One region of the Paenibacillus pseudetheri genome, then DNA from elsewhere that is predicted to be linked to it. Evidence: predicted binding sites of a transcription regulator. Region 1 holds the regulator's gene; the other holds the start of a gene.
What was found. Region 1 encodes LexA, which represses DNA repair genes until DNA is damaged. Its sites were predicted from a motif close to CGAACATATGTTCG; they were not measured.
Positions count from the first base shown of each region.

Region 1 (4,432 bases):
CACCTGCAGTAAAGTTCCCCCAAAGTGCTTCAAACGGATTAATCCCAATCATCTTTGTAAACGGGTTCGTTTCGTAGGATTCATATAGTCCAATGGCTTCTTTACGCACCGCAAGTTCCAGTTCTTGTGGATCAATCGTATCCCCAGCGGCTTCACATGCAGAACGAAATGCTTCATTAACGCTCCGATCATCCCAGAGCAGTGTATCATCAAGGTCAAATAGTACGGCGGAAATTGGCATTACAGGTCTCCCTCTCCCATGGCTGGTTAATTTCTATTCGTGAACTACTTCAATTTGGTGAGCTTTTGCGAATGCTTCCAGTCGAGTCCCCATCGCATTGGTATCATAACGATTCATAAGTCTGGTAAAAATCCATTTCGTGCGTTTGCCTTTATGCTTAATTACAACAGCTCCACGCGAAAGGATAATTTTCTCAATATCAGAAGCTGGCAGATAACGTTCGCGATTGAATTTTATAGTAGATAGTCTAGCATTCTCTACCTTCAAGTACGGACGTCGGAAGAACAGAAGTGCCGCTAGTAAGTAGTACAAGACGACTCCTAACCAGTTCATAAGCATACCATTACCTTTGGCTTGGTCCACTGAACCAATCATCCAAAACATAGTACCAAGCACTAATAACACTACTGGAAATGCAATGTTACGGCCTTTAAAGGTTTCGCTGTTCTTACCAGGAGATTTAGATTTAGATTTAGATGCGTAAATCGTTTCCTTCCCCTGTTTCTTTCTTTGCTTATTAATTTGCTGCGTGTTGCGTTGAACCATTCTTTCCCAAGAACGGGCCATATGCGTTCCCCCTAGTCATCCAGTAATATCTATGAAAAGGAACAGGGTGTTAATGCTTACGCCCCTTGTTACCTTGTTCATGCTCATCATTATCGACCAATTCAATCGTATTCAATTGTGCTCGGAAGTTATTGCGAATATTCCCCAAATAAATTTCACGAAGCTTGGCGCGTTCCGCCGTTTCCTCTTGATTAAGGCCTACGCTCTTCTGTTTGCGTGCCAATTCGTTAATACGCGCGACCAACTCATCAATATTCAAAACTTTCCCTCCCCTTATAAATTAATTCTAACTCTGCCATGAGAAAAAGAGCTTGTCAAGGTTTACTCCCTGCAAGCTCTTCATGTCCTCTTATTATGTTCTTAGCATATTAATAAATAGGTAAAGTGAGAATATCTCCAGCATCAATCTGACTACCTTTAATGCCATTGGATTTTTTAATTCCTTCTATATATACAGCCGTCTTCATATCAGAAGGTTTATTCTCAAGAGCAATACTCCAAAGTGTATCTCCACGTTCAACCACTACGCGCTTCTCATCCTTCATTAAAGTAGTAGATCCTGCAAATACATTACCTACTACTGTAAGTCCTGATAGTACGAGCACAATGATCAATGTCAGTTTAATAACATAATCTCTACGGAACAAACGCATCAAGCCTTCAAGCAAAAGCTCTGTAATCTCTTTAATCTGAGCTGAACAACGGGTAATAGGATTATGTCCTAAAGATTCAACCACTGGGGCTTTATCGTAGATGCTACGGTATGTACTGTATTTTAACATGAATATCATCCTCCAAACACTTGTTCTTACTTTTGAAATTATAATAACACGAACATGTGTTTTGTTCAATACTATTTTAGAACAATTGTTCTCTTTTTTTCAGAGGTTAATATTTACCATATACTTCATATAAAGAATCACTCTTTTCATTTAGATGAAGGAAACGCAATCAATACAAGACTACCATTTATTAACTATTTCGAATTAATATTTATAATAGTTAGAACTTATGTTTGTGCGAACGGTAGTTCTATGTTATAATTTTCCCAAACATTACTATATGGGGTTGATTCCAATGTCAAAGATTTCAAGTCGCCAGCTGGCGATCCTGGAATTTATACGTAGCGAAGTCCGCAGCAAGGGTTATCCTCCTTCCGTCCGGGAGATTGGAGAAGCTGTTGGTCTTGCTTCCAGCTCCACAGTTCACGGTCATTTGGATCGGCTAGAGAAGAAGGGACTTATCCGTCGAGATCCAACGAAGCCTCGTGCGATAGAATTACTTGGCCAAGAGGATTCCGAGAATGTCCATCATTTTGCGCAAACCGTCGCTCGCATTCCTGTCGTAGGTAAGGTTACCGCCGGGGTTCCTATCACTGCTACTGAGAATATTGAAGACTACTTCCCGCTTCCAACTCACTATGTTGGAGATAACAAAGTATTTATGTTATCGGTTCAAGGTGACAGTATGGTCGAAGCTGGGATTATGAATGGCGACTATGTTATTGTTCGTCAACAACAAACGGCTGATAACGGAGATATCGTTGTAGCTATGACCGAAGAAGATGAAGCAACCGTTAAGACTTTTTATAAAGAACGTGATCATATACGTCTTCAGCCGGAGAATCCGGCGTACGAGCCTCTTCGCCTTAATCGCGTGACCATTCTCGGCAGAGTTATCGGATTATTTCGAGATATCCACTAAGTTGCACTCCTACCAAACGAAACGGATACCGTCATTTAAATGACGGTATCCGTTTCTACGAGAAGTATAAGGATAGTGTATATCGTAAAATATATACTTTCTTTTATTTTTTAAAAAGCTGTTCTGCAAATGCAGAACAGCTTTTTTACTGTTATCTAACTCCATTTATCTATACAGGAACATTTGTTCCCATAGGCTAAAATGACCATTTTTAATGAATAACCGTTTAGGCATCCTGCTCATATCTTAATTAGAAAGGAGTGTTGCACAATGCCAATTTACCGGATTATAGTTGATCTGACGCAGCGTATGCTTTATCTTCTTGATAACGACATTGTGATCAGGGGCTTCCCAGTCGGAATCGGTAAAATGTTAACTCAATCACCACTCGGTGAATTCACAATCATTAACAAACAACCCGATCCAGGCGGTCCATTTGGGGTCTTTTGGATGGGTCTATCTAAGCCTCACTACGGGATACATGGAAACAATGATCCCTCATCCATAGGGCACGAGGTATCCCACGGTTGTATTCGTATGTACAATGAGGATGTGTTAGCACTAGCTGCGATTGTTCCGATTGGAACACGAGTAACGATCAGGAATTAAATCTATCCATAGATAAACACGCCTCACTCATTGTTCAATGGAGGGGGGTGTGTTTGTATATATGTATTTTTGATGACCTAATAGGAATTATGTGGTTATATGTCGAATAATGTTTACAGGATTTCAAATTGAAAGGAAGTGTCTCGTTTTGAACAACTCAAAAATCAGAACCCTCGTCGATTTTAAAGTCGATGCACTTGTTAAACTCTCTGGCTTATTGTTAAATAACGATCAAGCTAGTGGAAAAAAAGTAAATCTACTCACCTCATTCGGCAGTATTCAAGGGACCATCTCCCCTTCCACCTCCAATAAAGAGGATGTTTTTGACTTAAAATCTCTAATGGATGATGTCATTGTAGATGAATACATATCTTATTTAGGTGCGGAACATCCCGATAAAAATTTCAGCTATAACTTTGTAGTCCTTAATGATGTTTCTGTAAGACCCTATACTCACTATGAATCTCCGATCGAATACAAACAGCTAATTGTTTATACCGATCAAATCACAGCCTTCAATTTCATATGATTAGGACATATTTATTTTAAAAAGCTCTCGACAAAGCACTCCAGCAGTTGCCCCAATTCTGCACTCAGCTTGCAAAATCGGCAGAACTCTGGGTGCTTTCTCTTTTTCTATTCAGTAGTCATATCCTAAATTCCCACGATTTCCGCTTTTAACAGATACTAGTAGAGAGGATTCAGGCATATCTTTCAATAAGCAATAAATCTTGTTCTACTGAGATCATTGGAGGTGTGATTACATGCTGATTTTCTTGATGTATATGTTTGCCATTGTAGGAGGAGTCTTAATTCTAAGTGCCGTTATTCTAGAATTAAAAAAACTATCTACTTCTTCTGAACTTTCTAAGCTTTTAAACGCAACCTCATCTTTTAATATTATATTCACCAAAACATTCATTCCGCCCAATCAATCTCACTTGATCGCCCTTAACGAACCTTATAAAAAAATAGCAATAGGTACCAGCAATCCGAAGACAAGCAAAAAGGCAATAGCAAAGCTATATTCGTTCGACAATGTAATGGGATCAGAGATTGTTGTTAACGCACTAACCCTTTCAAAAGTATCTAAAAGACAACAAAACAGCAAAACAACTGCTTCAAGTGCGGATATTCATGTGCTTAATAGTGCTGACGAAGAGGCTGATGTTATCGAGGAACTTACGCTTAAAATATACATGAACAGTAATGAAATACCTGTGTATAGCATTTCCTTCTTGCCAGGCTTATTGCCCATTCAACAATCCGACAAACAGTTCAAAGAAGCTTACTCCCAAGTCCAACAATTGC
Region 1 covers NZ_CAKMAB010000042.1:1,634-6,065, reverse strand. The annotation lists gene L1028_RS25700 (HAD family hydrolase) at 1-241, opposite strand, end outside; gene L1028_RS25695 (hypothetical protein) at 275-808, opposite strand; gene L1028_RS25690 (DUF896 domain-containing protein) at 858-1,067, opposite strand; gene L1028_RS25685 (LysM peptidoglycan-binding domain-containing protein) at 1,177-1,590, opposite strand; gene lexA (transcriptional repressor LexA) at 1,886-2,512, shown strand; gene L1028_RS25675 (L,D-transpeptidase) at 2,783-3,121, shown strand; gene L1028_RS25670 (hypothetical protein) at 3,270-3,650, shown strand; gene L1028_RS25665 (hypothetical protein) at 3,886-4,432, shown strand, end outside.

Region 2 (4,432 bases), on a different contig from region 1:
GCCTGCGGAATACTATCCAAGCGGTGACAAAGTAGATGTGCTGGCACTAGATATCTATGATGGGGATTTTAAGGGGAGTCACTATGATAGTCTATGGGATCTGGGTCGTGGAAAAGTGATTGCGATTGGAGAAAATGGAGAGCTACCGTCCCCTGCACTACTATCTAAATCACAGCCCAAATGGTCTTATCAGATGACCTGGGGCAAGCTTCTTTATGAGAAGAATAGCGATGCGGTAATTAGAGCCTTTATGAACGACAGCTTTGTATTCACACGGGAAGAGTATGCTGCTGAGGCGGCAATTGTAGCCACTAAGGGAGATAGTGTGCTGCAGAGTGGACTCTGGGGGCAATATTACAATAACATGACTCTTAGCGGCGCACCTGCGCTGACGCGAACCGATGCTAACATCCAATTTTCGTGGAAACAGGGTTCACCCGATCCAGCCATTCGTGTCGACGCTTTCTCTGTACGGTGGAGTGGAAAACTGACTGCAGCCTATAGTGAGACCTATACCATTTACTCCTCCTCTGATGACGGGGTACGGGTGTGGATTGACGGAGGGCTGATCATTGATAGCTGGGTGAATCAGAGTGGACAGGAGCGAAAAGGCAGTGTGAATCTGATAGCTGGCAAGCTGCATGAAATTAAAGTGGAGTACTATGAGAATGAGGGTGACGCGCGGGTTGTATTGCAGTGGGAAAGTCCTAGTCAACCCAAAGGGATTATTCCAGCAGGAGCGTTTTATCTTCCATAAGAGAATATCTGCCTCGAGCGTCGAAGCGTAAGCAAAAAAAAGCCCCGAATTTCGGGGCTTTTTTAATGTGAAAGGTTCTTAGATTTGTTCACGGTAGCTAATGTTATTGGCGATCTTCTCGTCACGAACGGCTTTGCGCAGAACATCTTTGACGGTTTGGGCATCATGGATTTTTCGAAAAAGAAGCTGAGGCGCTGAGGCATCATCAGAAAATACAGTTAATGTACCGATGCCAAGCATCCGGTCCATGATAGATTGTGCTACGGATAAATCGCGTACACGCAGTAATTCGATCTCTTCGACATTTTTACCGATAAGTCCGGTCTTTACCATAATGCGCTGGTTTGTAATGGTGTACGTAGTCGTGTTTAGGCGTACGATTCCTTTGAGGCGATCAGAGATACTGGCTGGTTTGCCTTTCCAGAGAACGACTTCTTGAGTAGCATTTTGATTTGCCGATGGACGGCGTCCGGTCACTGGAGCGGTGCCGTCAATGCTAGATCCGCATTCTCCACAAAATTTAGCGCCCTGCTTATATTCTGATCCGCAGGTTGTGCAATAAGGCATAAATACTCTCCTTCCCTGATTACAATTGAAATAATTATAACATAATAGTCGTTTTACATAAATTTCATTTGCGCTTTACACAAACCGACATTATTCTGTTAAGTGGAGGGATAAATAATGAAAAAAGTGTTACTAATAGCAACGCTAATGCTGACTGTCATCCTTAGCGCCTGCAGCAATAATCATTCAACTTCATCGGCACCTGCCTCGGAAGAAGAAGTGCAGGAAACCGTGCAAAACTTCTACAATGAAATGTCTAAACTTGATGAATTAGGAAAATCATCTTTAGCGGAGTTCAACGAAGCTATTGCTGCTTATTCAGCAGGAGAACTTTCGGACAGGCAGCTAGAGAAGAAGATTAACGAATTCCAGAAGACCGCAACAGACCTATCCAATCAGGCTGAGAAAGTGAAAATCTCCTCTAGCTTGCCCGAAGACATTCGTAAGCTGCTTGATGAGTCCAAAATTGCTTTTCAAAGTGCTTATTCTCTAAAAGAACAGGCCTCTCAAGGTGCTGATTCCGCGGAGGTCACTGCTGAGAAGTTCGAGGAATTGAATCAGAACGCTGACGTCGCGATGCTATACGGCATTTCCAAGCTTAATGAAGCAAGAGAAGCCACAGGACTCATCGATTCTGATGGTCAGTCCACCGCTGAATCAGAGAAAGTTCAAGAATAGATCGGAAGTTAGACGCTGAACAGTTCAACTGTCAGCGTCTTTTTGATATATGGATATACACTATTATACAACTTTAAGAAAGAGGAAGGTTTAAAAGTGGTATCTTTTTCCTTATTATTGATTATTCAGCGAAGGTGTGGATATAATACAAACATACGTTCGTGTGTAGCGGAATAAGTATAGAGAAATCAGGGAGGGGTTACCGTGGGCAAAAAGCTGGAGAAAAACGGACTGTGGGAAAGCAGTCGCATGATGCTGCCGGAGCACAAGGTAAGAATTATTAGGGATGAACGGGAGACGCTGCGCCGCATAAAGCCTATCCTGGATGAGCAGAAGCTGGAGGAGATCGAATGTACACTGGCCTTATCATTACGGAGTCATGTGCGCGTCACTGTTGTGATGTTTGATCCTTTTGAGAATACGACAATACGTGGTTTTGTGACTTCCATTCACACCCACTCGCGTGAGTTTAAGCTACAGTGGGCGGAGGAATGGAAGTGGATCAATGTGGATGACCTCGTGGAGGTTTACATCGTCTAATGCTGAGAACCGCTGACTTCACTTTTTTCATAAGCAATTAGGGTCACCGTTGGGTTGCCGGTCAGATGTGCAATAGAAGCTTCGGCATTTCGAATAATTTCGAGTGCTTCTTCCTGCTCACTAAGGGCAGCAACTTTATAGCTATCGCTATGAATGTCCATATGTGTTCCCACCTTTCGCTTATATTTTGCCCTTTTTTGTGGAATTAATCCAAGGTGAAGAAGCTATGAATAGGTGCTTTTCAAGTTAGATCTCGGGGATACCGGGGTCTTTTTTTATATGCAGAGGCAAGACAGGGTATTAGTACAAGCAAATGGGGAAGCGGGATCATTGATTATACCAAGGGGTGATTCTATGCTGACTTTAGATCAAGTGAGGGATAAATCGGCGGCGAGGCTTGTTGGGCTTCATCCTGTTTTGGCAGTAGGGGCGAAGGCTTTAATTCAGCAAAGCTATGCCAGAGGAGTTCCTATCGTTATTACTCAGGGGTTAAGGTCGATTGCTGAACAAAATGCCTTGTATGCGCAGGGGAGAAGTAAGCCTGGACCTATAGTTACCAACGCCAAGGGTGGAACCAGCTATCACAATTATGGCCTTGCGTTTGATTTTGCGCTTTTGCTGCCGGATGGAAAAAGTCTTTCCTGGGATATAAATCGTGATGGTGATAAAGATAAAATAGCGGACTGGCAAGAGGTTGTACAGGTGGCCAAACAGTTGGGGCTTGAATGGGGAGGAGACTGGACGTCTTTTAAAGATTATTCACATCTGCAAATGGCCTTCGGCTTAACCACGACTCAACTTCGGGCAGGTAAACGTCCTACGACGGATCAGGTCAATGAAGCTTTAAAAAGGATTACTGGGGAGGATGACCAGGTGAACAAAGACGTCAAAGTAACGATAACCTTAAACGGCACTAAACTTACGGATGGTGTTCTTGATACCGGCATAACATATGTACCTGTGCGTGCTCTGGCTGAGGCGCTTGGAGCAAAGGTTACGTATGATGCAGCGAGTAAGACAGTGAATGTTGTAAAAGAGTAGAGAAATTTATGTATAGACAGTGCCACTCAAGGGGAAGTTATCAGTGATAACTAACCATAAAGGGAGGCATAACACTGTGAACAAGCTGATAACAAGCCTTGCATGCAGTACTGTACTGTCAATGAGTCTAATGGGAGCTAGCTATGCATCTAATACCATCGGATCAGCAGCTTTAGGCGGTATCCCCAACGCTAATACTGGTATGGATGGTACCGTTAATAACACTCGGATGATGAATACGGAAGGCAATCTAATGAACGGCACCACGGGAACGATGAATCAGCATGAGAGCATTATGAGAGATAAGATCCGCACAGGGGATAATTACACCCGGGATAATTACAACAGAAATACGGTAACTCCACTATCCAACACTACAACGGACGGTAGATATCGGGCAACAAGCACAACTACAAATACTGGGACTACCCGCAAAGGAACTAACTGGGGCTGGCTCGGATTGTTTGGACTCTTGGGCCTCGTCGGAATGAGAAGCAGAAGTAACGAACGCAGATAATCGACATGCCTAATAACCCGTGTCGGCACGTGCTGGAACGGGTTATTTTTAATGGGATAAATTATTTTTCAAAAAGGGATTGCGCGTTATCAATATTCATGATATTATATTTCTTGTCGCGTTATACGTAAACATCGTATGAAGCTACAACATATAATATGCCGGGGTGGCGGAACAGGCAGACGCACAGGACTTAAAATCCTGCGGTACGTGAGTACCGTACGGGTTCGACCCCCGTCCTCGGCATCCAACGAAAAAACCTTGAGAAATCAAGGTTTTTTTCTATTATGATACTTATAGAAACAAGAGAATCAGTTCTTGGTAACATGGAG
Region 2 covers NZ_CAKMAB010000005.1:269,513-273,944, reverse strand. The annotation lists gene L1028_RS07030 (glycosyl hydrolase) at 1-757, shown strand, start outside; gene L1028_RS07025 (PH domain-containing protein) at 836-1,324, opposite strand; gene L1028_RS07020 (hypothetical protein) at 1,442-2,002, shown strand; gene L1028_RS07015 (YolD-like family protein) at 2,207-2,542, shown strand; gene L1028_RS07010 (hypothetical protein) at 2,539-2,703, opposite strand; gene L1028_RS07005 (M15 family metallopeptidase) at 2,897-3,583, shown strand; gene L1028_RS07000 (YppG family protein) at 3,660-4,100, shown strand; tRNA gene L1028_RS06995 (tRNA-Leu) at 4,261-4,346, shown strand; gene L1028_RS06990 (TipAS antibiotic-recognition domain-containing protein) at 4,427-4,432, shown strand, end outside.
Region 2: L1028_RS07015 (YolD-like family protein) is a predicted target of LexA. The motif match lies at 2,151-2,164, and genes of this name have one in related genera.